4 regions of the Paenibacillus uliginis N3/975 genome follow, and region 4 is predicted to be linked to each of the others. Evidence: predicted binding sites of a transcription regulator. Region 4 holds the regulator's gene; each other region holds the start of a gene.

Region 1 (7,858 bases), 2.9 Mb from region 4:
GGTCAGAGCCGGCAGCAGCTCCAGACCGCCGTTGATCAGACGCAAGCCCAGGTTGACCGCCACAACGGCGACGGACAACATGGTAAAGAAGTCGAGTGCAAAAGATGACAGAAACGCGACACGAAGCGTGCGCATCGTTGCCTTACGGTAGCTCTCGCTCACCTCTCCGATGCTCTCGCTGTGCCTCCTGCTCTGCCCCAGAAACTTCAGTGTTTCCAGACCGCGAAGGGAATCCACGAAATGGTTGGACAGCATCCGGTACGTATGCAGCTGGCGTTCCGTCTGCTTCCGTGCTGCCAAGCCAACCAAAATTAGAAATATGATCAGAATCGGCATCGTTACGAGCAAGATCACAGCCGAAATACGATCTATATAAAACACATACAACCATACCAACGCAGGAGTAAAAGCCATCCCCATCATCCGCGGTATGGTTAATTCCGCATATTTGCGGAATTTGGCGATGCCCTCCAGCACAAGCGTGACCACATTGCCTGTTCCCTCGGACCGGACAAATCTCGGGCCCATATGGAACAGCTTATCCATCAGCTGCTTTCTCAGGTCCGTGCCCGTCTCCTCGGCAAACCGCTGCGCTATGCCCTGCTGCAGCAGCCCAATGGCGTGGCGTGCCAGAAAAGCAAGCAGGAACAATACCATTTTACTGTACTGTTCCTGCAGAGAGGATCCGGCAAATAGGGCGGAGATAACCTCCGCCAACCATTTTGCCTGCAATATGATGGCCATGCTTTGTGCCAGGGTACATACGGCGACGACGAGAAATACCGTCTTGACTCCTTTGTATCCCAGCAGATCTTTACCCATCAGTACTCTAAATGCTCCTTCTCATGTACCCGTTTATGGAAAACGTAGTAGCTCCAAATTTGATAACCTAATACGAACGGCAGCAGTGTAACCGCCACAATCGTCATCACCTTAAGGGAGTATTGCCCTGAGGCGGCGTTTTGGATCGTTAGATCAAACGCACTGTTAATCGAGCTGATCATGACACGCGGGAACAATCCGATGAACACGGACATAACCGACAGGACGATGACCGCCCCAGTCATACCGAACGCCCAGCTGTCTTTCTTGGTTTTCATAAAATAACCGGCTGCCAGGAATGCAATAACACCAAGCACCAGTACGGCTGACAATATGCCGCCCCGAACTTTGAACACGTCTGTCATGAAATACGTCATAATTCCGAATAGCGCAAGCAGCGCTGCAACCGGGAACAACAGGCGCCGGGCCATAACCCGGGCACGCTCCTGCAAATCTCCTATGGTGCGGAGTGTCGTAAACATGAGTCCATGCAGCAAGCATAGCATAACTACCGTGATTCCGCCTACAACCGTATACAGATTGACTACATCAAAGAATCCAGCGTGAAGCTGCATCGATTCGTCAATCGGCAATCCCTGGATTAGGCAGGCGAACACTACACCGAAGAGGAATGGAGGGAGGATGCTTCCTGTGAAGATGGCACCATCCCAAACCTTTTTCCAGCGTGCATCCCCGACCTTGCCACGGAATTCAAATGCGACCCCACGGGCGATCAAGGCTAGCAGGAGAACGACGAACGGAAGGTAAAATCCGCTGAACAGCGTAGCATACCAGTTCGGGAAGGCCGCGAACATCGCTCCGCCTGCCGTAATCAGCCACACCTCATTTGCATCCCAGAACGGGCCAATAGAGTTGATAAGCACCCGGCGCTGAGTATCATTTTTGGCCAAGAATTGTGTTGACATACCTACACCAAAGTCGAAGCCTTCCAGGAAGAAGAACCCGATAAACAGAACGGCAACCAGTACAAACCACAGCTCACTAAGAGACATTGCCGATTCCCCCCTTATTGAACGGGTCAGCTGCGTTGTGATCGTCTTCCTCCACCGCATATGGCCCTTTCTTGATAACTTTAACGAACAGATAAGCCATTACCGCAGCCAGCACAGCATAAATCGTACTGAATGCAATGAGTGAGAACAGAATGGAACCTGCGCCTACGTTTGGCGAGATGCTGTCCTTCGTCTGAATCAATCCAAATACAGTCCAAGGCTGACGCCCGATTTCTGTCATAATCCATCCCGCCGTGTTGGCGATAAACGGCAGTGATATGCTGAACAGTAATACTCTCAGGAACCATTTCCCTGCCTTTTCTACTTTCTTGCGCATTGTCAACCATGTGCCGTACAAACCGAGCAAAATCATAATAGAGCCTGCAGCGACCATGATACGGAAACTCCAGAATGTAGTCCGGACTGGTGGAATGTAGTCACCAGGTCCATACTGCTCCTCATACTGTGCCTGCAGTTCTTTCATTCCGATAACTTCACCGGAAAATTTACTATAGGACAAGAAGCTGAGCATATAAGGAATTTTCAATTCCATCGTATTTTTCTGATTATCCGGATCAATCCCGGCAAAAACCGTCCATGGAGCCGGATCATCACTCGTTTCCCACAGACTCTCGGCTGCAGCCATTTTCATAGGCTGTGTATCCACCAGATATTGTGCTTGCTGGTGACCGAAGAGAGCAACGAGCACGGAGGAGATCAGAGCAATAATGATAGCAATGTTAAACGATTTTTTAAAGAAATCGATATCCTTCTTCTTCATCAGCTTGTATGCGCTGATCCCCGTAACGAGAAATGCGCCTGTGGCCAATGCCCCGAATACCGTATGCGGGAACTCAACCAACAGCTGACCATTCGTGATCAGAGCGAAGAAATCATTCATCTCGGCGCGTCCATTGTTCATCTCAAATCCAACAGGACGCTGCATGAACGAGTTGGCGGCCAAAATCCAGAAAGCCGACATTGCTGTACCGAAGGACACGAGCCAAATACAAAGAAGGTGAACCTTCTTGGACAAGCGGTCCCATCCGAAAATCCACAGTCCGATAAACGTGGACTCCAGGAAAAATGCGAGCAACGCTTCAATCGCAAGCGGCGCTCCGAACACATCCCCGACAAATCGGGAGTAATCCGACCAGTTCATACCGAACTGAAATTCCTGCAAAATACCGGTAACGACCCCTACAGCAAAGTTAATGAGAAACAGTTTACCCCAGAATTTTGCCATCTTCTTGTATACTTCGTTGCCCTTGACGACATACATCGTCTCCATAATGGCAATCAGAAATGCCAAGCCGATGGACAGCGGAACAAAGATGAAGTGAAAAATGGTTGTCGAAGCGAACTGGATACGTGCGAGCATAACCGGATCCATAAAATACCCCTTCCTTTTGGTTCACGTAATAAAGCTTTAAAATTTATCTTTTATTATTTTCTCAGACGACGAACGGAAGAATTGTGATATTTATCACATTAAAGTGCCTGGAAGGGGTTAAATAGTTATAAATTTGTGACGAAAATCACGTTCTCAATAAAAATACGAAAAAAACAGGGTGAACCATGGTTGGTCACCCTGTTTTTTGCAATGATAAGTGTCTCAATCATTTCGTTTTTTTTAAACCGTGGATGGCCCAATTTCGGTTTCAATCAACTTGAACTCGGTCACATCAGCCAGTCCCCGGTTCGTGATCCGAATATCCGGTATAACCGGCAGTGCGATCAACGAGAAGGTCATAAACGGCGCATTCATCGGGCAACCCAGTTCCTTCCACGCTTCCTCCATTGACACCACTTCAGCAGCTACCGTCTCCAGCGGACGATCCGCCATCAGACCTGCCACCGGCATCGCCACCTTGGCTAGCACCTCGCCGTCCCGTACCACGATCATGCCCCCGCCGCAGGCGGCAAGCTCATTGGCAGCAAACGCCATGTCCTCAGGGCTCGTCCCCATAACAAGCAGGTTGTGGCTGTCATGTGCCACCGTGGAGGCGACTGCACCTGATTTTAACTGAAATCCGCTCGCAAAGCCGAGGGATATCTGCCCTGTTCCCTTGTGGCGCTCAATGCAAGCCATCTGGATGACATCCTGTGCCAAATCTGGCTGGATAATGCCCTCTATCACTGGGAGGGTCGCCGTCATTTTGGCGGTTCGGGCACTGTTCTCAATAACACGCACCACGTTTACCTGTGTCTGTGGGGCATTTCCTTTGCTGCGCAGCAGGAAATCATCGGCGGTTAGAGCACGCTGCAGCCGTACCGAGCTGCGGGCTTCCGCTGGATATTCATAAACCGGGAATTCTTTTACGATCTTTCCGGATTCCGCCACCACTTCACCATCAGCAATAACAAGCGAAGGCACCATTTGCTTCAGATCATCGATAAGCAAAATATCCGCCGCTTTACCAGGTGCGATGCTGCCAATTTCCTGCTCCATACCGAAGTACCGAGCCACATTGATCGTGCCCATCTGAATGGCCTTAACCGGATCAACGCCTTCCTCAATCGCCCGGCGTACAACATGGTTCAGATGACCAAGATTCAGCAGTGTCATCGGATAGACGTCGTCTGTCACAAGGGACATGTTATCGGTACACACGTTATCTTCCGTTACTACTTTGATAACTTCCTTAACATCATGCCATGCGGAACCTTCACGGATCATCAGATGCATACCGAGTCGGACCTTCTGCAGCGCCTGCTCCCTAGTAACCGTTTCGTGGCAAGAGCTGACACCTGAAGCGATATAAGCCTGCAGCATACGCTCATCCTCGGAAGGAAAATGACCGGTAACGGTTTTGCCTGCCTTTAAGGTTGCCTCAATTTCTCCGCACATGGTGGGGTCACCATAAACGACGCCCGGGAAGTTCATTACCTCGCCGAGGCCTTCCACACCCGGCCACTGTAGTCCCGCTTCAATATCGGCTACGCCAAGTGCCGCGCCAGCGTCTTCTAGGTCCGTTGTAGCTGGCACACAAGAAGGAAAAGTTGTAAATACTTTAAGTGGAAGCTGTTGCCCTTCTTCATGCATCCAGTGTACGCCTTCTGAACCGAATACATTCGCAATCTCATGCGGATCCATAAAGATGGAAGTTGTGCCTTTAGCCATCGCTGCTTTGGCGAATTCGGTTACCGTCAGCATCGTGCTTTCCACATGCATATGTCCGTCCAGCAGACCTGGTGCAATGTATCGCCCGTTCGCCTGAATCACATTCGTATTCTCACCGATTGTATGATCAGCTTGTCCGATATAAGCAATTCTTCCAAAGGCCATGGCAACATCGACATGCTCCTGAAGCTCTCCAGTAAACACGTTAACGAGTGTGCCGTCCTTGATCACAGTTTCCGCTGCTGCCTGTCCCATTGCGATTTGTCCAAGCCGGTAGCTGACCTCATAACGCTTCTGTCTCTTTTGTGAACTCATATATGACACTCTCCCTTATGATTATCGAAACTTTATAGCTTCAGGTTTCCCCATGACTAGACACTAAATAACCCGGACAGCGCTTCTGTCCGGGTTATCAACAATACATAAAGGAAGAGAGAGTCTGAATTTATACCATACGAATACGTCACGCGGCTTTAACGTGTTGTAAGACCTCGGTTTACTCGAAGGATGATGTTTCTCTCAGCTTTTATGTAGTCAAGTCATTTACGGTAACCTGGTAGAGACGCCTGAGCCTTATTCTCTGGCATATACATAAAAATCTTTTCAGTTGTTGTAAGAATTATAATCCTTTGGTGTCGTAAGTCAATAGAGTGGGAGATATTTGAAAGCAAGTATGTCAATCAGAGGAGTGAGTATGTTTAATACATATAATAGTTGCTGCGCGTACGAATCATTCCTACAATCGCTGTTGCCCCCGAATTTCCCTGAATTATTTCTTAAGGGGGAGAAATTCAGGGGCAAGCGTATGCTTTCGATGCGAGCTTTCCTTTGGAAAGCTTTTAGCGAACGCTCCCGCTGCTTCGAAGCAGATCTTAAAATACTTATCCGGCTCAAATTCAAAATCAGTGCTTGACTTTGACTTCATCGTACCGATGAATAAATGGCGATGGCGCCATAAGGTATACCTGCACTGCTCGCTATAAGACTGGTTATTTGTCGAACAATAAGTAGTTTTGAGAGCAAACGGACTCAGGAGCCGCTATTTGTGACGATTTCGGACATTTCGAATGTAAACGGACACAGGTGACGCTATTGCAAGTGCAAACATCCGGTTTCGGTTTAACCCCCTAATCTTGGACACTAGCCACCTCATTCTCGGGATATCGCATCATAACGCAATTTTTGCAGGAGTAATCGTTCCTTCGTTCACCAAACGCAAATACTCCTTAGGTGGCCAGTCATGAAGGCTTCCATGAATGCGCTCGTTGTTGTAATAGCGAATGAACCGATCTACTTCCGAAAAGGCTTCCTCATAATCCTCAAAACAGTGTCGTTGGTAGCACTCGCGTTCCACAATACTGTGGTAGGACTCAATGAAGGCATTCTTGTTCGGTGTCCGGTTCGGAGTACGTTCATGTTCAAGCCCTGCCTGTTCACAGAAAGCATGGAACGCCTTGCTGACGAACTGGGGGCCATTGTCAGTACGAATAACCAACTTCTGCTCATCTCCGTACACTTTACGCGTAAGGAGCGCTTTCTGGAGTGTACGTAAGATATCTTGGGTGTGGCAGGTTTTCCCGCGATGGTACGCTACAATTCGGCGGTCAAACACGTCAATAATGCTGGCCAGGTAGAAATGCCGACGTTTTCCCGCCACGTAGCCATACTTAATATCCATCTGCCACAACTGGTTGGCGCCATTTACCACCCGGTTATTCGCTACTCTTTTGGGAACAGGGTTCGTTCTTTCTCGTTGTGGAAGGAGAATCCCCAAGGACTTGCAGAGACGGTATACCTTCTTTTTGTTAATCACTAGCTTATACTTTCGGCGCAGCAAAATCGTCAGTTTCCGGTAACCAGATGCTCCATGAGGGCCTTGGATCAGACGACGAAGAAACCCTTGAATACGGGTATCCGAGACGGCCTTTCCGTTCTGGTCACAGGAATAGCCCGGGATCGGTCGTCCGTTGCTGATCGGCTGCTGACGTTCAGGATGCTTCAAACGGTAATAGTACGTGGATCGCGGCACGTCACAGATCCGTAGGACGGTACGGATCGGATAGCCTTGCTCAATCCAATAGGAGGCTATTTGTAGTCGGGATACTTTTTTTTTACGAGATCTTTGAGGATGTGGTTTTCAAGTTCCTTCTCCCCCAACAGTTTCATCGCCTCGTCATATTTTTGCTGCAGCTCTTGGAACTTGGCCGCATCCTGCTCTATTTTTTGGGCTTCTTTCTGCTTTTTGACCATAAGATCTCCCACCTCATCCTCATATTGACGAACCCAGCCGCTTAACGTTTTGGGAGACATGCCGTGTTTTCTCGCAACGATCTCTGTCCGGTAACCAGACAGCACCTCTACGACATACTCTTTTTTCGCCTCAACCGGGCATCGAAATCGTCTTTTCATGGACGGACTCCTCATTTCTTTTTAGTGTATCTGAGGTACCTTGGAGTGTCCAATTGGATTAGGGGGCTATAAAGGTTTCGCCTACTTTTTCCGAAATAAGGTCGCTGGTGTCCGTTAGAATTCAAACCGGCTAATTTTTCACCAAATAAGGGATGTGGTGTCCGTTAGCCGTAGAATTGTATAAAAATCAGTATCAATATGGGTAAGCGCATCGTATCAGCACTAGCCATTAGTTAGCCGTCAAACACTAATTGCTGTTTTGACTCACTTAATCCATAACTATACTTGATATACTTATTTCAAGCATTAAAGGGGGCGGAGAGTCATGAAAGATATTAACAAGAAGATGTATATTTGGATTGAAGCAGAGAAATGGGCTAAAGGAACATGAGATGAGACAGATACGAATTCGGATGTCATCATTGTATTTCCTGACCGTTCAAAGTGGATCGCCACCTTTTTTACATATAACAACATTCAGACCTTACGG
Region 2 (7,858 bases), 1.6 Mb from region 4:
TGTGGAATTGGGAGTGTGATCGGCTTTTGGGATATAGAGATACTGCCGGACAAGCAGGGAAAGCCGGTTGTCACGTTATCGGCTTCGGCATGGTCCCGGTTGGGAATTAGCGAACCGGACCATTATGCGCTGCATTTGACCATATCACATCAGACTGAGCTGGCGTCTGCTTTTTCGGTCGTCGAGAAGCTCCAGGATAAGTAAGGTTGCACAAAAGGAGATAACAACAGATGAATAACATAGAGCAACAACGATTTTTCAGTCGAGAGCTGCTGGACTGGTATGGGCGCAACAAAAGGGATTTGCCCTGGAGACGGCACCGTAATCCATACTACATTTGGATCTCGGAAATTATGCTGCAGCAGACTCGGGTGGATACGGTCATTCCTTATTTCAACCGGTTTATTGAAAGGTTCCCAACGGTAGAGTCGTTAGCTGATGCGCCGGAGGACGAAGTCCTTAAATGCTGGGAAGGATTAGGATACTATTCGAGGGCCCGCAATTTGCAGCATGCTGCCCGGCAGGTGAAAGAGCAGTATGGTGGAATCATGCCGAGCGGCAAGGAGGAAGTATTCGGGTTGAAGGGAGTAGGCCCGTATACAGCCGGAGCGATCCGGAGCATTGCCTTTAACATTCCGGCACCTGCAGTGGACGGTAATGTGATGAGAGTGCTGTCCCGATATTTTTTGATTGAAGAAGATATTATGAAGGGAAGCACCCGTTCACATATGGAGGATCTCGTCGTCCGTTTGATTCCGGAAGGCAGGGCATCTGATTTCAATCAAGGACTGATGGAGCTCGGAGCGCTTGTATGCACACCGAAATCTCCGAAATGTCTCACCTGCCCGGTGATGGAGCACTGTGCCGGTCGTATTGAAGGGAAAGAGGAGTCACTTCCGATCAAGACCAAAGCCAAACCTCCCCGCCCTGAGTATCGGGTGACAGCGATTGTTGAAGGCAAGGATGAGCATGCAGGGAAGGTATTCATTCGCAAGCGCCCGGCAACCGGTTTGCTGGCTGGGATGTGGGAGCTGCCTCATGTGTCCGTATCGCCGGAAGGAGGGGCAGCACTCGCTTCCCTGCCGGACGAAGCTGCTATGGACAGGCTTGCCGGAGAGCTAAAGGGCGAAGGTATCCCAATTACACCGATTGCTCATTTTATGAACGCCGAGCATACGTTCAGCCATATTCATTGGAACATGCGGGTATTCCGCTGTCAGTGGCGCGATATAGGGAACAACCATTTGTATGCTGCTGAAAGTGCAGCTTCCTATGAGGCGGACTTAACCCTGGCGGAAGCGGCTGAGGGAGAGTCCGGCAGAGACGTTCCATTTCGCTGGATTTCTCCGAATGACATGGAATTTTACGCTTTTCCGAATGTATTCCTTCGTATATTAAATCAATATTTTTCATCAGTACAGAATTAACACAGTTAGGAGAGGACATGGTAGGCAACAGGGGGGAATCCCCACAGTAATGCCATGTCCTTTAACATATACATAGCATTGTTACAGTTCAACATGGGGAGAAGTGGTACCTATGCATGGATGGAAAAACCCGCTGCTGTACATATTCGGAATTGGTGTGTCCAACCTGGGAAATTGGATTTACTTGGTGGCCATAAACCTGTTGGTATTAAGAATAACCGGCTCACCGGCCGCAGTGGCTGGCATGTTCATTATCAGGCCGATGGCTGTACTGCTCACAAACTCCTGGTCTGGCAGCATCATAGACCGGGTTAACAAGCGAAAATTAATGATAGCAGCTGATTGTATAAGGGGGCTACTCATTTTTGTTATCCCTTGGCTGGATTCGATATGGGCTATTTACAGCATTATGTTTTTAATCGGCATCACCGGTGCGTTTTTCGGTCCGACCTCCATGACGTACGTTACCAAACTGGTGCCACCGGAGAACCGCAAACAGTTTAATTCCTGGTTCAGCTTCACAACTTCGGGAGCCGCGCTTCTCGGACCGGCAATTTCCGGTCTGCTTATTATGTATATGGATATTCGTGTAAGTATTATCATCAATGCGATTTCGTTTTTCGTATGTGCGTTGGTGATCTACTTTCTGCCGGACGTGGACCAGGGGGATGATGCTGCGAAAATAAGTGATCGGATCAGCCTGCGAACGATTATTGGGGATTGGGCACGGGTTATTAGCTATGGGAAATCAGCTAAATATTTCATTCTCATTTATTTATTGTTCCAGTCGGTTATGATGATCAGTTTTGCGCTGGATTCCCAGGAGGCTACCTTTATCAAGCAGGTGATACATCTGGATGACCGGAATTATGGATTGCTGATCAGCGTGGCCGGCGCCGGATATTTAGCCGGCTCCACGGCTGCCGCACTGACCTCCCGGCGGATGTCGCTGCGGATGTTGATCAGTCTGGGGATTCTGTTCTCTAGCGTAGGATATGCAATGTTTTATTCTGCTTCCGGCTTTGTCATGGCGGCAATAGGATTTATCGTATTCGGTTTTTTCTCATCTTTCGCGAATACCGGCTACTCCACGTTTTTTCAAAATAGCGTGCCGGTAGAGATGATGGGCAGATTTAGCAGTACGGCGAGTCTTCTGGAAGGGATTGCCCAAATCCTGTTAACTCTCCTATTGGGCTTTGCGGCAGAGCTACTGTCGGTTCAGGCCGTATGCCTGATCGGAGCGCTCCTTGCGATTGTCATTTCCACATTCCTGTGCTTTTTGATCTATATTCCGTCAAAAATCTCTCATTACGAGACCAAAACATCAAGCGCGAACGTTACGTAAATTCTTAGCAATTCGAAGATGATCAGAGCCGCCGACACTTCGGTCATTACGCTTAACTGCGTAAATGACCGAAGTGTTTTTTTAGCCGAAAAAACATGAAAAATAAAATTAAATTTTAAACCATATCTATGTGACTCAAATCACAAGGCTTGAATTCATTCAAATCTACAATGAGGTTAGTAAATGATAAGCATTCTCATGGAGGGAACAGTATGGATAATCCGAGAACGATTGAATTGGACGTGCGCCCGCATTTAAAAAACAAAATTGAACCGTTGCAAATCATTATGGATACCGTAAAATCCTTGAATAAAAACGATACATTCGTGTTGCATGTTACTTTTAAACCGACACCGCTTCTGATGTTGATGAAGAGAAAAGGATACCGGCACACGGCCCAAAAAGTAGAAAAGGATCATTGGATTGCAACCTTTGTCCATAAGAGTTCAAATCTGGAGGAAGCAGGCGGAATTCAAGAAACGGCTTCGCAAATGGAGCATTCCGATCCGACCATAAACGGACAGGTAGAGGTTTACTTTTTGGATAACCGCGGTCTTGAGCCGCCGACACCGATGATACGGACGCTCAAGCAACTGGAGAAAGCGAAGCCTGGGGATACGGTTAAAATTCACAATGACCGTGTACCCATGTTCCTGATCGAAGAGCTGCAGTCGCTCGGATATGCTTATGAGATTGAGGAGCAGCCCGACGGGACGGCCGTGGTGACCATTCACAAAACGTGATGGGGTGAAATTTATGTTTCGATTGCCGTTTACATTTATAATTACGGGCATGATCAGTTTCGTGCTTTTTCATTTTCTTACATTCGCCGATTTTGCCGGATGGGTCCACAGCGAACCCAGATCCCCGGACGGGTGGTTTCATATTCACCTGCTCGTCCTGGGATGGGCAACCATGATGGCCATGGGGGCTGTCTATCAGCTGATCAACGTAGTTTTGCAGACAGAGCTGCACAGCAAAAGATTAGGCTATATCCATTACGGTCTGTTTGCGACAGGCACATTGGGGCTTCTTGCCGGATTTGATCATTTTAACGCCAAATGGATTGCGGCATTTGCAACTCTGGCTTTTGCCGGCATTCTTCTTTTTGCCTGGAATATAGGTGCTACGCTGTTAAAAGCGAAGCAATGGAACCCGATAACGATCAGCACGGCGTGCGCGATCATTTATTTATGCCTTGCCGCCTTAACCGGAATGCTGATGGGGATGGATTTTAAATTCAATTTCCTGGGCATCTACCACATGAAGCTGCTTGGGGCTCATATTTGGCTTGGCACCATAGGCTGGTTCGGCTTATTGGTTACGGGCTTCAGCTATAAATTGCTTCCTATGTTTTATTTGGCACACCAGTATCCGGTATCTTTGCAAAAGTGGGTGCTGGTCTTCTGGAATGCCGCTGTATGGCTGGGTTGTTACGGATTCTTAAGCAGCAAAGTCATCTTTAATGCGGCTGCTTTCATTGTCCTGATCGTCGCTTTGTCCCTGTACAATGTCCACATTGGGCAAATCATGAAACACAAGCATAAAAAATCAGCCGGTGCAGGCATTGAATGGACGGCATGGTCGGCCAGAATGCTGCTGGCACTTGTCATTATGGGGACGGCAGCCGTCCTGTATAACGCTGAGCTGGCTCATCAAACCTCGTTCATTGTGTTTATGCTCTGGTCCTATTTATATGGCTGGGTAGCGGTCACCATTATGGGATATCTTTCGAAAATCGTTCCTTTTCTCTGGTGGACCTACAAGTATGGACCCAAAGCGGGAAAAGCAAAGGTGCCGACCATGGCCCAGCTGCTGCCCGAAAGACCCGTCCATATCGGCTTGTCGTCAGTCGTGCTCTGCATGGGCGGATTATTGGCCGGTTTGGGCACAAACAATTCGGTTATGATCATGATTTCCGGCATGGCGCTCTCGGTTGCAGCTGTCATCTACATGATCCGGATCGGATATGTTTTCACGAGATAAGTTATTGGCACAGATAAAATTTAAACAAAAGATAAGGGGTGGTTTATATGCTAACGATATATAGCGATGCGGAGCGAATGGAGCGTATTGTGAACCGTTTGCGCGAGGTGTACGACCCTGAGCTGGGGATCAATATCGTTGATCTGGGTCTTGTTTATGAGGTTCGCGACGTTCAAGAGGAGGTTTACGTGGCTATGACCCTGACCACTCCCGGATGTCCCATGCATGACATGATCGTATCGGGTGTGAAAAGCGCGCTAAGTGACCTGCCTAATGTCGCAGACGTTCATGTTCAGGTCGTCTGGGAGCCGCAGTGGACTCCCGAAATGATGTCGGATGAAGCGAAAGCGGAATTGGGATATTAATCTTTTGAAAGAAAGGATGAACGGGCATGTTAACTTTCAAACGGGCGGCTGCCATTATCATCCTTCTATCGATGTGTTCTGCCGTTATATTGGCTTGGACCGAAGCGAAAATGGATAAAACAGCTGAGCTAGCCGATACGCCATTGAATCAGGCTCCGGTTGAGCCGGTTGTTCACCGGGAAGGAACCGATGTTTTTATTGAGATGACGGCGCAAGTAACCAACATTGAAATATCAAAAGGGGTTACCTATAACGCCTGGACATTTAACGGAACAGTTCCTGGTCCGGTACTGCGAGTAAAAGAGGGTGATACGATTCACTTCACACTTCGGAATCTCGATCCGGATACGCCGCATTCCATGGATTTTCACGCTGTGCATGCATCCCCGTCGGAAAAGTTTATCGACATTCACCCGGGTGAGGAGGGCACGTTTGAATATAAGGCCAGCACCCCCGGCGTATTTATGTACCACTGTGGGACGAAGCCGGTTCTGCTTCATATCGCCAACGGAATGTATGGGATGATCATTGTCGAACCCAAGGACGGTTATCCGACGGACTCGGAGATCGACCGGGAATATACGATTGTGCAGAGCGAGTTTTATTCAGGTGACGTATATAACAGCTCCCTGCATGAGGAGCCTGCCTATGTTGTTTTTAACGGTAATGACTATGGGCTTAAGGAACATCCGTTTCTCGCAAAGACCGGGGACAAGGTAAGGTTATACATCAATAATGCGGGACCGAACCAGGTGAGCTCTTTTCACATCGTTGGCACTGTGATGGACCGAGTATACTTGGACGGCAATCCTCAAAATGTTTTATACGGCATGCAAACGGTTATGCTGCCGGCAAGCGGCGGAGCGGTGGTTGAGTTTACGGTTAAGGAGGAGGGTGACTATCCCATAGTTAGCCATCAGTTTAAAGACGCACAGAAAGGAGCCCTTGCCATCCTTCGGGTAACCAAAGACGGGAAGGATTCAAGAAAGACGGAATAAACCAATTGAGAAGAATGCAGATATTCACCCAGTTCGATATGAAACGATGAAATCACCTCACTGTCATTTTGCACAGGAGGTGATTTTGTTTCATTATAAATGAAACAATGAAACAAAATTGTGATTGTTTCATAAAAATAACAAGTAAAAACCTTTGTTTTTCATGGAATAAAAGAATTTAAGCCAAAAACGACATTTTATCTTTTCAAACCGAGAGAAGTATGGTTTAATATGAATGAATCGTGTTTCATTTGTTTCAATTAATGTTTCACGAGGTATCAGGGGGGATTTCGTGGCCAACATCAAGGATGTAGCAAAATTGGCTGGCGTATCTCCAGCAACCGTATCAAGAGTGTTATCGAATAAAGGCAATACCTCGGAAGATGTCCGTGCAAGAGTTCAGATGGCGATTCGGAAGACGAACTATGTTCGCACCGGAGGCGCCAAGCCTCTCATCGCCAGCAACAGGACCATTTGCTTGACCATCGCCCGAAACTCGACGCATATCTTCGGTAACCCGTTCTTCGACAGCGTGCTGTACGGGGTATCGAGCGCTGTTGAGCAGCATGGCATGGACTTGCAGCTGGCGGTGTTCCACAACGTCGATCAGCAGATCGAGAAATGCTTGCAGCTGTACAAGCAAAACAAGGTCGATGGGTTTATCTTGACCGGGATTTTGTCGGCTGACAAGGATCGGCTACTGCGAACCTTTCATGAAGAGCATATTCCGTTCGTCATTATCGGCCGCACGTTCCGCCATGACGTATTCTCCGTCCATAACGATAATATGCGGGACGGATATATGGCCGCTCGGCATCTGATTGACACCGGATTCCGGAATCTCGTTGTATTGACGCAGGACACGCAGTTGGATGTTTTCGCGGCGAGAATATCCGGTTATAGCCAAGCAGTACAGCAAGGCGGACTGGACGCGAGCCCCAAGCGTATCGTGCAGGCGGGACCGGAAGAAGAGGATATCATGGATGCGCTGCAGCGCCTGCTTGATGAAGGCGTCGTCGTTGACAGCGTCATCACGATGGACAGCGTCATGTCGCTTAGCGTTTTGAAGTTCTGTCAGCTGAAGGGTCTGCGCGTTCCGGAAGAAGTGGGGATAATCGGATTCAATGACGCCCCTTATCTGGTCAAGGTATCCCCGACATTAAGCTGTGTGGAGATGAATGGGGCCAACCTGGGGGCGGAAGCGTTTCATTTGCTGAACGAGATCATGAATGAACCGCAGACGATGAGTCTCAAAAAAAACGTGACGCTTCCATCTAAGCTAATGATTCGTCAATCGACCGCAAGAACTTCCTTGCAGGTCAGATAGAGGCACTCAGGCACAGATCTGCGGGAATGCGATAGGCCCGCAGATCGGATTGCATGTGGTTTCAAAGATTACAGAGCAAGCGAAGGAGCAATTATGGAGCTATATCTAGTACGGCATGGACAATCAGTCGGCAATACGCAGCCGGACCGGGATATGCCGGATTCGCCGCTGACCGAGCAGGGCCACGCTCAAGCTGCTCGCGTGGCGATCTATTTGAGGGAGCGTGGCATCCGCGCCATCTATGCCAGCCCGTTGATTCGGGCGATGCAGTCGGCGCAGCCGCTGGCAAGACTGCTCGGTTTGCCGATTCATGTGATGAAAGCGTTGTATGAAGTGAGGGAAGGCAGCCGGTTTATCGGTCTTTCCCAGCAGTCATTATTGGAGAGCGTCCCGGAAGCTATATTCGAGGA
Region 3 (7,858 bases), 170 kb from region 4:
AACCGAATGTAGCCGTAGCTAAGGCGAGTGGGATTGAAGTTAATCGCGGCATTGTGGTCAATGACAATCTGCAGACTTCCATGGAGAATGTATATGCCGTTGGGGAATGTGATGAGCATCGGGGTGTATGCTATGGTCTTGTGGCTCCGTTGTTTGAGCAGGGTATGGTGCTTGCGAAGCATTTATGTGGAGTGGACACGTTGCCGTATGAAGGCTCCGTTGTATCGACCAAGCTGAAAATCAGCGGTGTGGATGTATTCTCTGCTGGTGAATTTATTGAAGGTTCGGAACATACCGTTATTGCTGCTAAAGATGAATGGAAAAAGACCTATAAGAAAATTTTGTTGAAGAACAATGTGATCGTCGGTGCGGTTTTATTCGGAGATGTAACCGAGTCGGCGGCTCTGCAAAAGCTGATCAAGCAAGAGGCGCAGATGACAGATGAGATCTATGCTACGGTCATGGGAACGGGCTGTTGCGGCGCAGGCGCCAAAAAAGGAACCTCGGTTGAAAGTATGGCAGATGAAGAAATTGTTTGCGGATGCAACGGGGTGACGAAGAAGACCATTGTGGATGCAGTAATGGTTCAGGGACTGACCACGGTGGATGAAATCAAGGCATGCACTGGAGCAACCCGCTCTTGCGGCGGATGTAAGCCAGTCGTTGAACAAATCTTGCAATATGTGCTCGGTGACGGTTTCAAAAGTGCAAGTAAACAAGGAATTTGTGGATGCACAACACACAGTCGTGACGAGATCGTAGCTGAAATCCGTGCCAAGGGACTAAGAACAATCGGTGAAGTCATGAATGTGCTGGAGTGGAGCCAGCCTGAAGGCTGCTCGAAATGTCGCCCTGCTATCAACTATTATCTTGGTATGATTTACCCGGAAACCTACGAGGATGAGAAGGAATCACGTTTCGTCAATGAGCGGATGAATGCCAATATCCAGAAAGACGGCACATATACTGTAGTTCCGCGGATGTATGGCGGAGTGACAACAGTGGAAGATTTGAAGAGAATTGCGGACGTTTCGCTTAAGTATGATGTCAAGGTCGTGAAGGTGACCGGTGGACAGCGTCTGGCTCTTATCGGAGTGAAGAAGGAGGATGTGCCGAAGGTTTGGGAAGAACTCGATATGCCTTCGGGTTATGCCTACGCCAAATCGCTTCGTACGGTTAAGACATGTGTAGGTTCGACATTTTGCCGCTTTGGTACGCAGGATTCGATGGGTATAGGAGCATTGATTGAGAAAAAATTCGAGAGACTCGATCTTCCTGCAAAATTTAAAATAGCCGTGAATGGCTGTCCACGTAACTGCGCCGAATCGTGCACGAAGGATATTGGCATCGTCGGGAATGACGGAGGCTGGGAGATATTCATTGGCGGTAACGGTGGAATCAAGGCACGCATCGCAGACGCATTTTGCAAGGTTAAAACCGACGAGGAGTTATTTGAAATATGTGGTGCGGTCATCCAATATTATCGAGAAACAGGTAAGTATTTGGAAAGAACCTCGGAATGGGTGGAACGCGTAGGTCTGGACGACATCAAGAAAACCATTCTTGAAGACCATGATCAGCGCAAGGCTTTGGTAGAAAGAATCGAGGTAGCCTTGCAGCAGGTCGAGGAACCTTGGAAGAAAGTGCTGAACGATAAACAGGTGCTAAGAGCGATGTTCCAGAGCACAAGTCCCGCAGCGGCGGAGTAAATAGAGTAAAGGAGACCAAAACATGACGATGACAGGCGAGTATATTGATGTTGGAAAAAAAGATGAGTTTATGATGCGTATTGGAAAAGTTGTGGTAATCAAGAATGAAGAGATTGCCGTTTTTCACACATCGGATGGTCGTTTGTTTGCTCTGGAGAATAAAACCCCGCACCCGAGAGGCGGACCATTGGCTGAGGGGATTGTATCTGGTCACTACCTGTATGATCCACTTTACGACTGGAGAATTGACTTGGAAAGCGGTGAAGTGCAAGAGCCCGATAGTGGTCAGGTCCGGACTTACCCGGTCCGGTTAGAGGGAGATGTTGTACAGATCGCCGTATAGGGAATACCAGCTGGTTGTGTATACCAAGTAGAGAGAAACCATAACAGGAGGTACCCCTATGTTCACACAGGGAGTGGAAAGCATCATTGAGGCGGCTGTCAAAAAGAAAGAACATATGAACGCGAATATGATCCGTTACTTCGTCTCGGCTTTCCTGGCCGGCGCATATGTTGGTATTGGAATTGTTCTGATCTTTAAACTGGGTGCGCCATTTGCGGCTGCAGGCTCACCGTTTCAGACTTTGGTGATGGGAGCTTCTTTCGGAATTGCACTGACACTGGTTGTTTTTGCTGGAGCAGAACTGTTTACCGGTAACAATATGTTTTTTACGATGAGCACTCTTGCTGGACGAACATCCGTGGGAGATACATTGAAAAACTGGGTGATCGTATTTCTTGGCAATCTGGGTGGAGCTGTACTGCTCAGTCTGCTGGTATGGGGTACCGGCTTGTTTAAGGCTATTCCATCTGATCATGTGATCTTTACGGCGGCTGCCAATAAAATGAATGCGCCTTTTATGGAATTATTTTTCCGCGGTATTTTGTGTAACTGGCTTGTCTGTCTTGCCTTGTGGATGGGAACCCGTGCAAAAGAAGAAACAGCCAAACTCATTCTCATCTGGTGGTGTCTGTTTGCTTTCATTGCTACGGGTTATGAGCACAGTGTAGCGAATATGACGCTTTTGTCTCTCGCAACGATGCTGCCAGGACATCCGGAAACCGTTTCGATTGCTGGTTGGGTTAACAATATGGTTCCGGTCACACTGGGGAACATTATTGGTGGTGGGTTGTTCGTAGGTATGTCTTACTGGTTTATCTCCCCGATTAAAGGTAAAAAGACACAAAAGTATGTGAACGATAAGGAACTTTCCCATAAATAAGTTCTAAATGCTATGTTAGAGAATGAGTTTGGGCAGGCATTAAAAGATAAGAAATCGCTCCCTTTAGATGGCGGATAGTTACTGCCACTCACAAGGGGGTGATTTTTTTGTGTACGTTTTAACGATGAATATGCACGAAGCGTCTCACAAACCATAAGTTTAAACATATAGAAGAAGGGGCGTCCTTTAGCCATCGTATGGCTATTCAGAGCGCCCCTTAAAGTCTTCCAAAACAGTCACCGGTGTTGCACAAGGTCAATCGCACCAAGTGCGATATGAGCGAGCCCGAACCCAAGGATACCGGTTGCGGCAAGTTTATACTTGCTGCAAAGCAGAGCGGCGCCGGAAGCAGATACTACAGTTCCAAGAACAGCAGGAATCAAACCTTCACGCATGCGAGAAGCACTCCCTTTTGAATGGTTTGGAAAGACGTTTTTATTGTGGTCGATTTTTCTGCTTTTATACTCAAAAACAATAAAGACGCCCGATCACCATCGAGCGTCTTTATAAGCTTCTAATGAGTTTTGCAGCAGGGAGATCATATACGACAGATCTCATTTGGGCATAGCTCACAGTGACAGATTTCCTGCAGGGCTCCTAAGTTTTTGATCACTATCATTCCACTTACATACTCGACAACTTCTTTTTTGCGGAGGTCGCTCAGCATGCGGTTCACGCTCTCGCGAGTAGCGCCAATCATGTTCGATAAATCTGTATGGGTAATTTTCTTGTTGATCAAGATCGAGTTGTCCGAGAGAATTTCCCCATAAGTATTGCCAAGTCGGATCAGTGTTGAGCTGAGTGCCCCGGGCTTTCCATACATCATCAGGTCTCTAAATTTGGTCTGTGTTATCCGGTGATGAATCCCCATCCATTTCATGAAGTCGATGGCGAAATCGCAGTGTTGGCAGATGAGAATTTCGAGATCCTTATGCTCAATAACGCCGACTTCACTTTCTTCCAACACTTCAGCCGAGAAGCTGTGTTTGGTGCTGAAGAAGGGATCGGCCTGGCCAACCATATCACCAGCTTGATACATATATAGGATAAGTTCTTTGCCTTCATCCGTCGATTTGGTTAATTTAATGCGTCCACGTTTGATATAGTAAAGTTTATCGGAAAAATCGCCTTCCCAGAACAAATGGGATCCTTCCGGAATCACACGATCCTTCATGCTAACGAGCAGACGGTTGAGGTTTTGCTCCGAAAAACAGCTGGTATTCCCTTGGGTTTCCATGACCTTCTCCATTGTTCTCATGTCGCTATCCCCTAACTCCCTAATATTTTCTGTTAAATTTAAATTAATTATAACGTGAATACATTCACTTGTGGGGCAGAAAGCAGGGGCAAAAGTGGCGAATTTTCAAACGTTGTGATTATTTTCACTTGAAACAGAGATAATGTAGTGTAAGACAACACAGACAATTTGAAAAGATGGAAATGATTGCGTTTGAATTTATTTTCTGAAAAAAGTTTTAACTATGTGAAAAAATTCACTATCTTTCTGAGGAGGCCTGTGATATGATCAATGTGTAGAGAGATAATAAACATTTTTTTACAGGAGGATGAGGGAGATGGCCATTAAGAATGAAGCCGCTCAGGTGAAACAGCAAACAGCAGGTGAGTATATTCAAGGCTTAATCGACAAGGCAAACAAGGCTAGAGAACAGTTTGTTGACATTAATCAGGAACAAATCGACAAGATCGTTAATGCCATGGCGCTGGCAGGGATGGATAAGCATATGCATCTGGCCAAACTGGCTGTGCAGGAAACGGGCCGTGGAGTATACGAAGACAAAATCATCAAGAACATGTTTGCCACCGAATATATTCATAACAGTATTAAGTACAATAAGACGGTTGGCGTTATTGAAGATAACTCTTATGACAACTTCCAAAAGATTGCTGAGCCTGTAGGTATCATTATGGGGATTACCCCAGTAACGAATCCGACATCAACGACAATTTTTAAAGCACTTATTGCCATTAAGACGAAAAATCCGATCATCTTTGGTTTCCATCCATCCGCACAAGCCTGCAGCCGTGAAGCAGCGAAGATTTTGCTGGATGCCGCAGTAAAACTCGGTGCTCCGGAAGGCTGTATTCAATGGATTGACGAACCGTCTATGGAAAAGACCAATGTCCTGATGAACCATCCTGATGTAGCTTGCATTTTGGCTACAGGCGGATCGGCCATGGTAAAAGCAGCGTACAGCTGCGGGAAACCGGCACTCGGTGTAGGACCCGGGAACGTACCTTGCTTTATTGAAAAAACGGCCAATCTTGATCAAGCGGTCAATGACCTCATTCTCTCAAAAACGTTTGACAACGGCATGATCTGTGCATCGGAACAGGCTGTTATTATAGAAGAAGCTATTTTTGAACAAGTGAAGAAAAAAATGATCGCGAGCGGCTGCTACTTCGTGAACAAAGAAGAAGCGGCGAAGCTGACCGCAGGTGCAATAGTGGCAGAGAAGTGCGCGGTAAACCCTGCAATCGTCGGACAGCCTGCTGTGAAGATCGCTGAAGCATGTGGAATTGAAGTTCCGAAAGGAACAAAAATCCTGGTAGCTGAGATTGAAGGCGTGGGACCGAAGTTCCCGCTATCAGCTGAAAAGCTTAGCCCGATCCTGGCCTGCTACAAAGTGAAGACAGCAGATCAAGGAATTGACCGTGCTGCTGAAATCGTTGCTTTTGGCGGTATGGGTCACTCGTCAGTTATTCACTCGAATAACGAAGAAATCATCAATAAGTTCTCGGACCGTATGCAAACTTGCCGGATACTCGTGAACCAGCCTTCGTCACAGGGTGGTATTGGTGACATCTACAATACAAACTTGCCGTCGTTGACCTTGGGCTGCGGATCGTATGGTCGTAACTCGACATCTTCGAACGTGACCGCCGTCAATCTCATCAACGTGAAAAGGGTGAACCGTCGTACCGTGAATATGCAGTGGTTCAAAGTACCGAACAAAATTTATTTTGAAAAAGGATCAACCCAGTACCTTGCCAAAATGCCGGATATCACACGTGTTGCCATTATTACTGACCCTATGATGGTGAAACTCGGCTATGTAGAAAGAGTTGAGCATTATCTTCGTCAGCGTCAGGTTCCGGTTGCCATCGAAGTATTCTCTGAAGTAGAACCGGATCCATCAACAACTACGGTTCAGCGCGGTGCTGAAATGATGAAGAGATTCCAGCCGGACTGCATCATTGCCCTTGGCGGTGGATCTCCGATGGACGCAGCAAAAGGGATGTGGCTGTTCTATGAATATCCGGACACTGATTTCAACAATCTGAAGCAAAAATTCATGGACATTCGCAAACGGATTTACAAATTCCCAAGACTTGGTCAAAAAGCGAAGTTCGTAGCAATCCCAACAACATCGGGTACTGGTTCGGAAGTAACTTCATTTACGGTTATCACCGATAAAGAGCATGGGAATACGAAGTATCCTCTGGCAGACTATGAGCTGACGCCTGACGTGGCAATTATCGATCCAGAGTATGTGTACAGCTTGCCTAAAACAGCAGTTGCCGATACGGGTATGGACGTTCTGACACACGCAATTGAGGCTTATGTATCTGTAATGGCCAACGACTATACAGATGGTATTGCAATCAAAGCTATTCAGCTTGTATTCCAGTACCTTGAGAAGTCGGCACTGACTGGCGACAAACTGGCTCGTGAAAAAATGCATAACGCATCGACACTTGCTGGTATGGCTTTTGCCAACGCATTCCTGGGCATCAACCACAGCCTTGCTCATAAATGGGGCGGTCAATATCATACCGCACATGGACGGACCAATGCGATTCTGTTGCCTCACGTCATCCGTTACAATGCCATGAAACCGACGAAGTTTGCTGCATGGCCTAAATATACCCACTTCGTAGCAGATGAAAAGTATGCAGAGATTGCCCGCATTCTTGGATTGCCGGCTCGCACAACCGAAGAAGGCGTGAACAGCTTGATCAAAGCGATTCGCGACCTAAACAAAAAACTTGGCATTGAGGAATCGTTCCAGCAGCTCGGCTTTGATCCGGCAGACTTTGAAAGCCGGGTGGAGTACTTGGCAGACCGTGCATTTGAAGACCAATGTACAACTGCGAATCCAAAACTGCCTCTCGTAACTGAGCTCGCAGATGTGTATCGCAACGCGTTCTACGGACGTTTTGACAGCTAATATAGATAGATAAATTGTAAGTGAATCAGCGTGACAAATATCACCTTGTTTGTGATATTTGTCACAGCTGTTTTCAGTTAACGGGACTACAATTAAAGTGTAAAAACAATCTCAGATAATAACTCTTACAGTTTAGCGGCTCGGAATGTAGCCGGGGCTTCACACCCAACATTGTGAAATGTGTCACATTTTATTGATCTGGGATGGTGGACATGAGAAAGATATACTATAAACTCATGCCTCAACAACAGAACATGGAGGGATTTAAAAATGTCGGTGATTGAAAAAGAAATTAAAGACATGCAGTCCGGTTGGAGAGGGTTCAAAACAGGAAAATGGAACAGAGCAGTAGATGTTAACGAATTTATTGCGCTGAATATTGATCCTTATTACGGTGTTGATGATTTTCTGGTTGGTCCTACAGCGAACACCAAAGCATTATGGGACATCGTATCGGACCTGACAAAAAAAGAACGGGAAGCGGGCGGCGTGCTGGATGTGGATGTAAACACTCCTTCTACAATTGTTTCGCACCAGCCAGGTTACTTGGATAAAAGCAAAGAACAAGTCGTCGGGGTACAAACCGATGAGCCATTCAAACGTTCCATTCAGCCGTTCGGCGGCATTAAGATGATGATCGACGCATGTAATGCTTATGGATTTGAACTTCCGCAAGGCATCGTTGATATGTTCACAAACATTCGCAAAACCCATAACCAAGGGGTATTTGACGCTT
Region 4 (7,858 bases):
AGAGCAACCTGCTTCACACTTCCTGGACGAACACGCTCAGCCATAATAGCATGTCCAAGCTCGTGAATCGCCACTCTCTTTTTCTCCTCGATATTGGACTCACGGTCAGAACGCTCACCCATCATTACCTTATCGATTGCCATAGACAAGTGCCGCTGAGAGATAAATTCCTCATTTTCACGCATGGTGTAAATGGCGGCTTCATTCATGACACTTTCAAGCTGGGCACCTGAAAAACCATATGATTCCTCCGCGATTTTTTCCAAATCAACGTCCGCATCTAGCGGTTTATTACCCGCATGCAGATTTAAGATGTGTGCGCGTCCTTTTTTGTCCGGAAGATCAACTTGAATATGGCGGTCAAACCGTCCAGGGCGAAGAAGTGCGCTATCAAGCATCTCTTTCCGGTTCGTTGCTGCTATAACAAGAATACGCGGTGCATCCGTCGTAAAGATACCGTCCATTTCAGTTAACAACTGGTTCAATGTCTGATCATACTCCCGCTGCTGCCCGCCTTCACGCTTGCCGCCGATCACATCAATCTCATCGATAAAAATAATCGCGCTCTGCTTGTTTTCTTTGGCTGCGCGGGTGCGGGCATCTTTAAACAGGTCCCTGATACGGCCAGCACCGACACCTACATACATTTCAACAAATTCACTGCCCGATGCAGCAACAAATACCGAGTTTGTGTAATGTGCTGCCGCCTTAGCCATCAGTGTCTTACCTGTTCCCGGAGGCCCTGTCAGCAAAATGCCTTTCAATGGGCGAATTCCGAATTTTTTGATCTCTTCATGACGGATTAGAAAATCAAGCGCCTCACGCAGCTCCTGCTTCGCGTTATCCTGCCCTCCGATTTCTTCAAAGGTCAGCTTTGCCATGTTACCCTTTTTCCGTTTACGTTCACCACCTGCACCTACAGCTATCCCGCCCTTCATCTTGGCAATAAAGAGAAGAGCTCCTACAAGCATGGCTGCAATGAGGATTGGAACAACATTAATGCCAATGAATGCAAGGAATACGAACAGCACAGGGATGAAGCCAATCAATACTTCCTTGGACCACTTAGGCATGATTCCACACCTCCATTTTGCCGGGTTGGCGTGGTAGAATTATGAACTTACCTGACTTGCCGTCGGATAAACTTACATATACGTTCTGGTCATCAATTTGAGCGTTTGCTTTCAAAGTAGGTGAGTTTTTTGCCAGTTCATCCAAAGATGACTGTATATCGGTGTACTGCTTGTTATCCATCGCTTCGGCTACTGATAACATAGCCTCATCCCACCATTGGTTCAGTCGCTCGGACGAGTGATCTTCCACCTCAAGCTTCAATGTACGTTTACCGACAACCGACTTACCTTCCTTGTTTATATGTTCGACCAGACCCCGTAAATTCGTTTCTGGTTCTAAATCAAGTTTCAAAGTGACTGTATCCTGTTTAATATCTATTTGAGAGTTGTTCACTCCATCATACTGTGATACCACATTGGCCAGTGGATTCTGAAGAGCCATTTGCCGATACAGAAACCAACCGCCAAAAAGCACCGATGCCGATATAACAACCGTCAGAACGACAGGAACAATGCGTAGTTTCAATGTATTTCCTCCTTGTTATATGATGTATATTATTGATGTATCACGTTTGATACATCAATAATACATATATCTATACACACGAATCCGCCTCGTTAATACAAATATGAGTATATCACATCTTATATACTTTTTTCATTCGAGTCTGTGAAAATATTTAAAACTATTTTATCAAGATTTTTTGTAAACGCTTACACATAATCTTGTCATTTAACACTCCGCCTATTGATGGAGTGTTAAATTTTGTTATTGATTGGGTAGAATAATGTCTTCACCGATCTGACTTCCATCCTGAAACCGATAAAACCGGTATTTCGTCTCATTGTTTAGATGGTATAACAGATGCCATGCGTATTCTCCTTCATACATACCTAGAACAAGTCTTTCGATTACCGAACCAGGCAGGTCACTCTTGATCTGATTACGCATTTGAGCTTCCGATATACCACCGCTCAGAGGTTCGCTGTGTACAGCTTCGGCTCCATCCAGTGGTTTATTCTCTTCCGTAAACTTCACCCATACGATGATATCCTGGTTTTCCGTATCCTTACCGGTAACGACCCAGTAAATGCTCTCTTTATCCCATACCGATTTATAAGTTTTGTCTTTCTTCATCAAACCGCCATATTGCTGAGCAGCCTTGATAGCCGCGTTCTCTTCCGACCATTTACCAGACATTACATTTGAATAATAAATCTGAATAAACAGCAATATGAGCAGAAAACCGGAAATGCTGAGAAGTATCCACTTCGTTTTTTTCTTCAATCTGCGTTCCTCGCTCCCTTGTTATTCCCTAAAGGGTCAACAGCCGCTCGAACGCACTTTGGGCTTCACGGCGAATCTTTTCTTCATCCAATGTAAGGCAAATTCCGTTTTTGACGACCTGCTTACCATCTACCCACACATGCTCCACGTCCTTGGCACTCGCTGAATAAACCGCATGCGAGATAAAGTCCGTATGTGGCAGAAAATGTGCCTGATCGGTATTTAACGCGATAAAGTCCGCTTTCATTCCGGGAGCCAGCGTCCCAACACCGTCTAAGAATAATGATTTCGCTCCATATTCTGTTCCCATACGAAGTGATTCAACAGCAGGGACTGCTGTTGGATCGCCACTGACACCCTTATGAATAAGAGCAGCGAGTCTCATTTCCTCAAACATATCCAAATTGTTGTTGCTCGCAGGACCATCCGTACCCAGTGATACGGTAACTCCTGCTTTAAGCAGTTCCGGTACCCGGGCGACACCGCTTGCCAGCTTCAGGTTGCTTCCCGGATTGTGGGATACCGCTACCTTATGAGTCGCCAAAATCTCAATCTCTTCATCCGTTAAATGAACTGCATGCGCAACAAGCGCCGGGCGTGAGAAGACGCCAAGTTTTTGAAGATGAGCTACTGGCCGCAACCCGTAATCCCGAACATTCTGTTCGACTTCAGTTACTGTTTCTGACATATGGGTGTGAATTGGCAAATCCAGATCGTAAGCAGTCTGCACAAACTTTTCGATGTAATCCGGAGGACATGTGTAAGGCGCATGAGGCGAAATCATCGTTGTGATACGTCCATCAGCTTTACCGTGCCAGTCCTTCGCAAATGCTGTAGCCTCCTTCAGCTTGTGATTCTGAACATCTGGAGGACACAAACCGATTACACCGCGAGTAAGTACCCCCCGCATACCGGACTGCTCAGTCACGGCTGCTACCTGATCCATATGATCATACATATCGAGGAAGGTCGTCGTGCCGCCTTTCAGCATTTCGATCACAGACAACGAGGTACCCCAATATACATCATCAGCTGTAAACTTCGCTTCCATCGGCCACATTTTCTCCTGCAGCCATACCTGAAGTGCCAGATCATCCCCGTATCCACGAAGAAGCGACATAGCCGTATGACCATGCGTATTCATAAGACCAGGCATGAAAAACAGATGTGTGCCGTCGATAATCTCCATATTTTCCTCAACCTTCGGTTGTTCTTCACCGATATAGGTAATGAGATCGTCTTCGATGACCATATATCCGCGCAGAACCGGCTTTTCGTTCTGAAGTACAGCAAAGGTTCCGTTTTTAATCATCCATTTACGCTTCGTCATGATCGGCATCTTCCTTTCCGTTATCCAAATAATAAGCCAGACTCTGCAAATCCGTCGTGAAGTCAGCTGTATGAATCCGGATGTGCGGAGGAGCTTTCAAGATCGTTGGCGCAAAATTCAGAATCGCTTCAATACCGGATGAGATCAGTTTATCCGCCACATCTTGTGCTTCGACATCAGGAACGGTAATAATCCCGATCCGGATTCCGAACTCCTTAATAGTCGCCGTCAATTCTTCCATCGATTGAACGACTAAATTGTTGATTTTAGTGCCGACTTTGGGAGTATATGCATCGAATATAGCTACAATCTTCATATTATCTTTCAAAAAAGCGTTGTAATTGGAAAGGGCGTGTCCAAGATTACCAGCACCCACAAGCACTACATTAATCTGCTGGTCCAGTTTAAGAATATGACGGATTTTCTCGATCAAATAAGAGACGTCATAACCTATCCCTTTTCTGCCAAAATCTCCAAAATAGGCAAGATCCTTGCGGATTTGCGCCGGATTTAGGTCGAGCTTCTGTCCAAGCTCCTGTGAGGACACCGTTGCAACCTCACGAAGATGAAGTTCGTTCAGATAGCGTAAATATACGGGCAGTCTGCGAACCACGGCCTCCGAAATTTTATCCGATTTCATGCATGCTCCCCCTAATGATAAACTCAAAATAAATAACTTAAATTCTTATTGTATCGCCTCGTCCCCGTGAAGCCATTCCGCAATGCGGGGAACCATCTGCTCTGTCCGCATATGTTCCATTTTCGGGCCAGGCAGTGAATATAAAAAGTATTTTCCGTAATAAGATTCAATCACACGGGTATCATAAACAATCACAATACCCTTGTCTTGAGCTGTTCGCACAAGACGCCCGAAACCCTGCTTAAAGCGAATAACCGCTTGAGGTACGGATAGTTTCATGAACGGATTTTTCTTCTGCTGCTGCAGTAACTCGCTCTTCGCTTCGACAAGGGGATGGTTGGGCGGTTGAAACGGTAGCCTTACGATAGCCAGGCATGTCAGCGCCTCTCCCGGAATATCGACCCCTTCCCAGAATGAGCTTGTCCCAAGCAGCACCGATGCGCTGCTGTCCTGAAACCTTCGAATCAGCTTGGTTCGGCTTGATCCATCCATCCCTTGTCCGAGTACGGATATATCACTGGATGACAGAACTTCCTTGAGCGGATCATACACCTGGCGCAGCATACGGTACGAGGTAAACAGTACCAGCATTCGTCCATGAGTTGCCTTAGCGGCATCTGCAAGTGATTGAACGAGTGTACTCACAAAGTTCTGATCTCCCATGGTCCCCTTAACGCTTGGGAAATCCCTTGGAATTAATAACAGTGCTTGCTCACGGTAATTAAACGGTGACGGAAGCTGCACGGTATTCAGCTGCCCCTGATCTGAAGCATCCTGCAGCCCAAGATTATCGATCATATACTGAAACGATTTATCTATAGATAGAGTTGCAGAAGTGAGAATGATACTTCTTTTTTTATCGAAGAACAGCTCTTTCAACTGCCCGCTCACATCAACTGGCACGGCAAACATCTGCAGCGATTTACTGCGAAAATTACCGTTCGCCTCCATCCAGTAAACCACGCCTTCATCGTTCAGAGTCATGAAAAATTTCAGATTCTCCCGGTGCGCAGCCAAGTCCTTAAAGAGGCCGTTAATATCCGTAATCAAACTGTCTGCTCCATAATCATTCAGTTCTTCCCGAACCTCAGATGTTAGCATGTCTCCTTTGCGAACGACATCTCCCAAGGTGACGTGAATCTGATTCTCTAACTCCGTCAAACTTTCCCAGTCTTTTGGCTTCTTGGATGGTGACAGTCGGAGCGTAAATTGTCCTGCATCCCCCGCAGAAGCATCTCCGCGTTCAGGAAGAAGTCCGAACAGAAGGTCACTGAGCCGATCCCAGCTCTCCTTGACAGTAATTAGATCAGGGTATAGCCGGTCAATGACTACCGTCCATTCCCCCGCCTTTTCGTGCGCCGACGTTTGAAGCAGTTGACGGAGTGCTGGCAACTGTCCATTGCGGCTGTCCTTGTAGAGACGTGTAAGGGTGTGTACCACCGTAAAATACTTCATATGGAGCCCGAGATGCTTCCCCGCCACATCTTCCAAGTGATGAGCCTCATCAATGACCAACCGCTCATACGACGGCAACAGCTGATGATTCGCTTTTACATCGGTAAACAATTTGGAATGGTTCGTAATAACCACATCCGCAATACCCGCTTCATGCTTCGCACGGTGGTAGAAACACTTTCGGAACCATGGGCAAGCCCGTCCCAAGCAAGAATCGGAATCGCTAGATACCGTTTCCCAGAAGTCCCCACCGCGTCCACCAAGGTTCAGTTCCTCATCATCCCCGGTTTCTGTCTGTGTCAGCCATATGATCATTTGGGCTGCAATGATGATATCCTCTTTAGGTGTGTTGAAATCTCTTCTATTTATTTTATGTTCAAATTTTCTCAAACACAAATAATGCTGTCTCCCTTTGAAGACGGCGGCCTTAAATGGAAACGGGACTACCTTAGTGAGTAGCGGGATATCCCGTTCACGAAGCTGTTCCTGAAGGTTGATTGTATGCGTGCTGACCATTACCTTCTGTTCCTGTTTCACACTTTGGTATATGGAAGGAAGCAAATATCCAAGTGATTTCCCTGTACCGGTCCCAGCCTCAATCAGGAGATGCTTGTCATCCTCTAGTGCATTCATGACCTCTTCGAACATAATGTCCTGGGCATCCCGACTTTCATATTGAGGAAGTGTCTCACGTAAATTATTACGTACCTGGCTCATATACTGTTCAAAGGATAGCTCGGCTAGCGGATTAACCTCTTCTTCATCTCGTGCAGGTGTCATATCGGTCCAGTCCTCGATCGCCAGAGCAAATTGACGAAAATACGTGTAGTTGTCCGGATCCTGAATCGCCTGATTTTCCTTATCAGCCCGCATTCCATCGAAGAACCAACTCAAATCACTGTCCTCAACCGCAAAAAGATCGCTCAAACGCTGTATCGTAAGCAGCGGAAGTTGATCAAGCTCTTCCAGACATTTCAGCAGCGCATAGGCGGTAGCAAGCGCATCGCTGTCCGCTTGGTGTGGGCGGTCATGCTCCAGGCCGAAATAGGACGACACCATCCCCAGCTGATACGATGTCAGTGAAGGAAAGCATATTTTCAAAAAATGTATCGTATCGAGTATCCGCCCGCTGAAAGGTAAATAACCACAACGGTCGAGTGCATTTTGCAAAAAATTAAAATCAAAGGCTACATTATGCCCCACAAGTACAACATCATCGAGCATAGGTACCAGTTCCATCATCATCTCTTCAAGGGAGGGTGCTTCAGCTACATCTTGATCCGAAATACCTGTCAAACCTGTAATAAACGGTGGAATCGGAATCCCGGGATTGACATAAGAGCCGTACACTCGGGAAATGCTGCGATCTTCATCAATGATGGCCAGCCCCACTTGAATGATTTCATCGGCTGACTGGTTGCCCGTAGTTTCAAAATCCAATACGGCAAATTTCATGTTCGTATAAATCCCTTTCATTCCAGTCTAAATAACAGCATAACAGATGTAACGCCGTTTGAACATTATGGACATAAAAAAGGCGATGCCACAGACTCGGCGCTTCGAGCGGGCATCGCTTCTACAGACTGATATTCATAACAACGAAATCAATTGACTCCCATACTGCAGTTCCCCGCGGTTCTTGTGGCAAACCTCCAGATTAATCAGCGGATCGGGAAGAGTCGGGTCACTCTGTATCGCAAGCGTGAAATAATCCCGAGCTTTGTCTGTCCGCCCGTTAATGACCTGTATGCAACCTAGAGCGTTATAAATCATGGCCTGTAATCTCTTGTCGTCCGCCAGCGGGAGAATCGATAGCAGATAACCTGAAGCCTCCACCGTCTCACCCAAATGCAGATGAGCCATGGCCGTATAGAGCCGAATCAGCAAGCTTTCCGGATATATGGCAGCAGCAACCGTAAATTGGGCCAGAGCAGGTCTGAACATAAGGAGTTTGTAGTATCCTTGGCCGCGTATGAAAGCATCCAGCTGCATTTCCGGTGATTCGGTCGGCGGAAAAACCGGTGATGAAGCTGCACTCTCACGGAAAATAGCCATCTTCTCTTCAAACCGAA

The links. The regulator Rex, encoded in region 4, represses fermentation and respiration genes when NADH is low (regulators of the CRP and FNR family bind a similar motif). The targets are predictions, from matches to a motif close to TTGTGAAATATTTCACAA.
Region 1: the regulator Rex is predicted to act here: its motif matches at 3,310-3,327, upstream of B9N86_RS00975 (cytochrome ubiquinol oxidase subunit I).
Region 2: the regulator Rex is predicted to act here: its motif matches at 2,901-2,918, upstream of B9N86_RS25275 (DUF2249 domain-containing protein).
Region 3: the regulator Rex is predicted to act here: its motif matches at 4,414-4,431, upstream of adhE (bifunctional acetaldehyde-CoA/alcohol dehydrogenase).

The regions. Positions count from the first base shown of each region.
Region 1 is NZ_LT840184.1:207,495-215,352, reverse strand. Features, by position in the region: gene cydD (thiol reductant ABC exporter subunit CydD) at 1-822, opposite strand, end outside; gene cydB (cytochrome d ubiquinol oxidase subunit II) at 822-1,835, opposite strand; gene B9N86_RS00975 (cytochrome ubiquinol oxidase subunit I) at 1,825-3,228, opposite strand; gene ade (adenine deaminase) at 3,469-5,274, opposite strand; purine riboswitch at 5,471-5,572, opposite strand; gene B9N86_RS00965 (IS3 family transposase) at 6,128-7,033, opposite strand; gene B9N86_RS00960 (transposase) at 7,045-7,368, opposite strand.
Region 2 is NZ_LT840184.1:5,407,431-5,415,288, reverse strand. Features, by position in the region: gene acpS (holo-ACP synthase) at 1-204, shown strand, start outside; gene mutY (A/G-specific adenine glycosylase) at 231-1,427, shown strand; gene B9N86_RS25280 (MFS transporter) at 1,540-2,772, shown strand; gene B9N86_RS25275 (DUF2249 domain-containing protein) at 2,985-3,515, shown strand; gene B9N86_RS25270 (hypothetical protein) at 3,529-4,758, shown strand; gene B9N86_RS25265 (metal-sulfur cluster assembly factor) at 4,806-5,123, shown strand; gene B9N86_RS25260 (multicopper oxidase domain-containing protein) at 5,150-6,121, shown strand; gene B9N86_RS25255 (LacI family DNA-binding transcriptional regulator) at 6,414-7,448, shown strand; gene B9N86_RS25250 (histidine phosphatase family protein) at 7,542-7,858, shown strand, end outside.
Region 3 is NZ_LT840184.1:3,962,588-3,970,445, reverse strand. Features, by position in the region: gene nirB (nitrite reductase large subunit NirB) at 1-1,709, shown strand, start outside; gene nirD (nitrite reductase small subunit NirD) at 1,732-2,052, shown strand; gene B9N86_RS18835 (formate/nitrite transporter family protein) at 2,111-2,932, shown strand; gene B9N86_RS18830 (asparagine synthase) at 3,169-3,327, opposite strand; gene B9N86_RS18825 (Crp/Fnr family transcriptional regulator) at 3,471-4,190, opposite strand; gene adhE (bifunctional acetaldehyde-CoA/alcohol dehydrogenase) at 4,507-7,122, shown strand; gene pflB (formate C-acetyltransferase) at 7,393-7,858, shown strand, end outside.
Region 4 is NZ_LT840184.1:3,796,894-3,804,751, forward strand. Features, by position in the region: gene B9N86_RS17915 (AAA family ATPase) at 1-1,073, opposite strand, end outside; gene B9N86_RS17920 (hypothetical protein) at 1,066-1,599, opposite strand; gene B9N86_RS17925 (cell wall elongation regulator TseB-like domain-containing protein) at 1,843-2,361, opposite strand; gene B9N86_RS17930 (amidohydrolase) at 2,390-3,691, opposite strand; gene B9N86_RS17935 (redox-sensing transcriptional repressor Rex) at 3,678-4,331, opposite strand; gene dinG (ATP-dependent DNA helicase DinG) at 4,377-7,241, opposite strand; gene B9N86_RS17945 (tetratricopeptide repeat protein) at 7,377-7,858, opposite strand, start outside.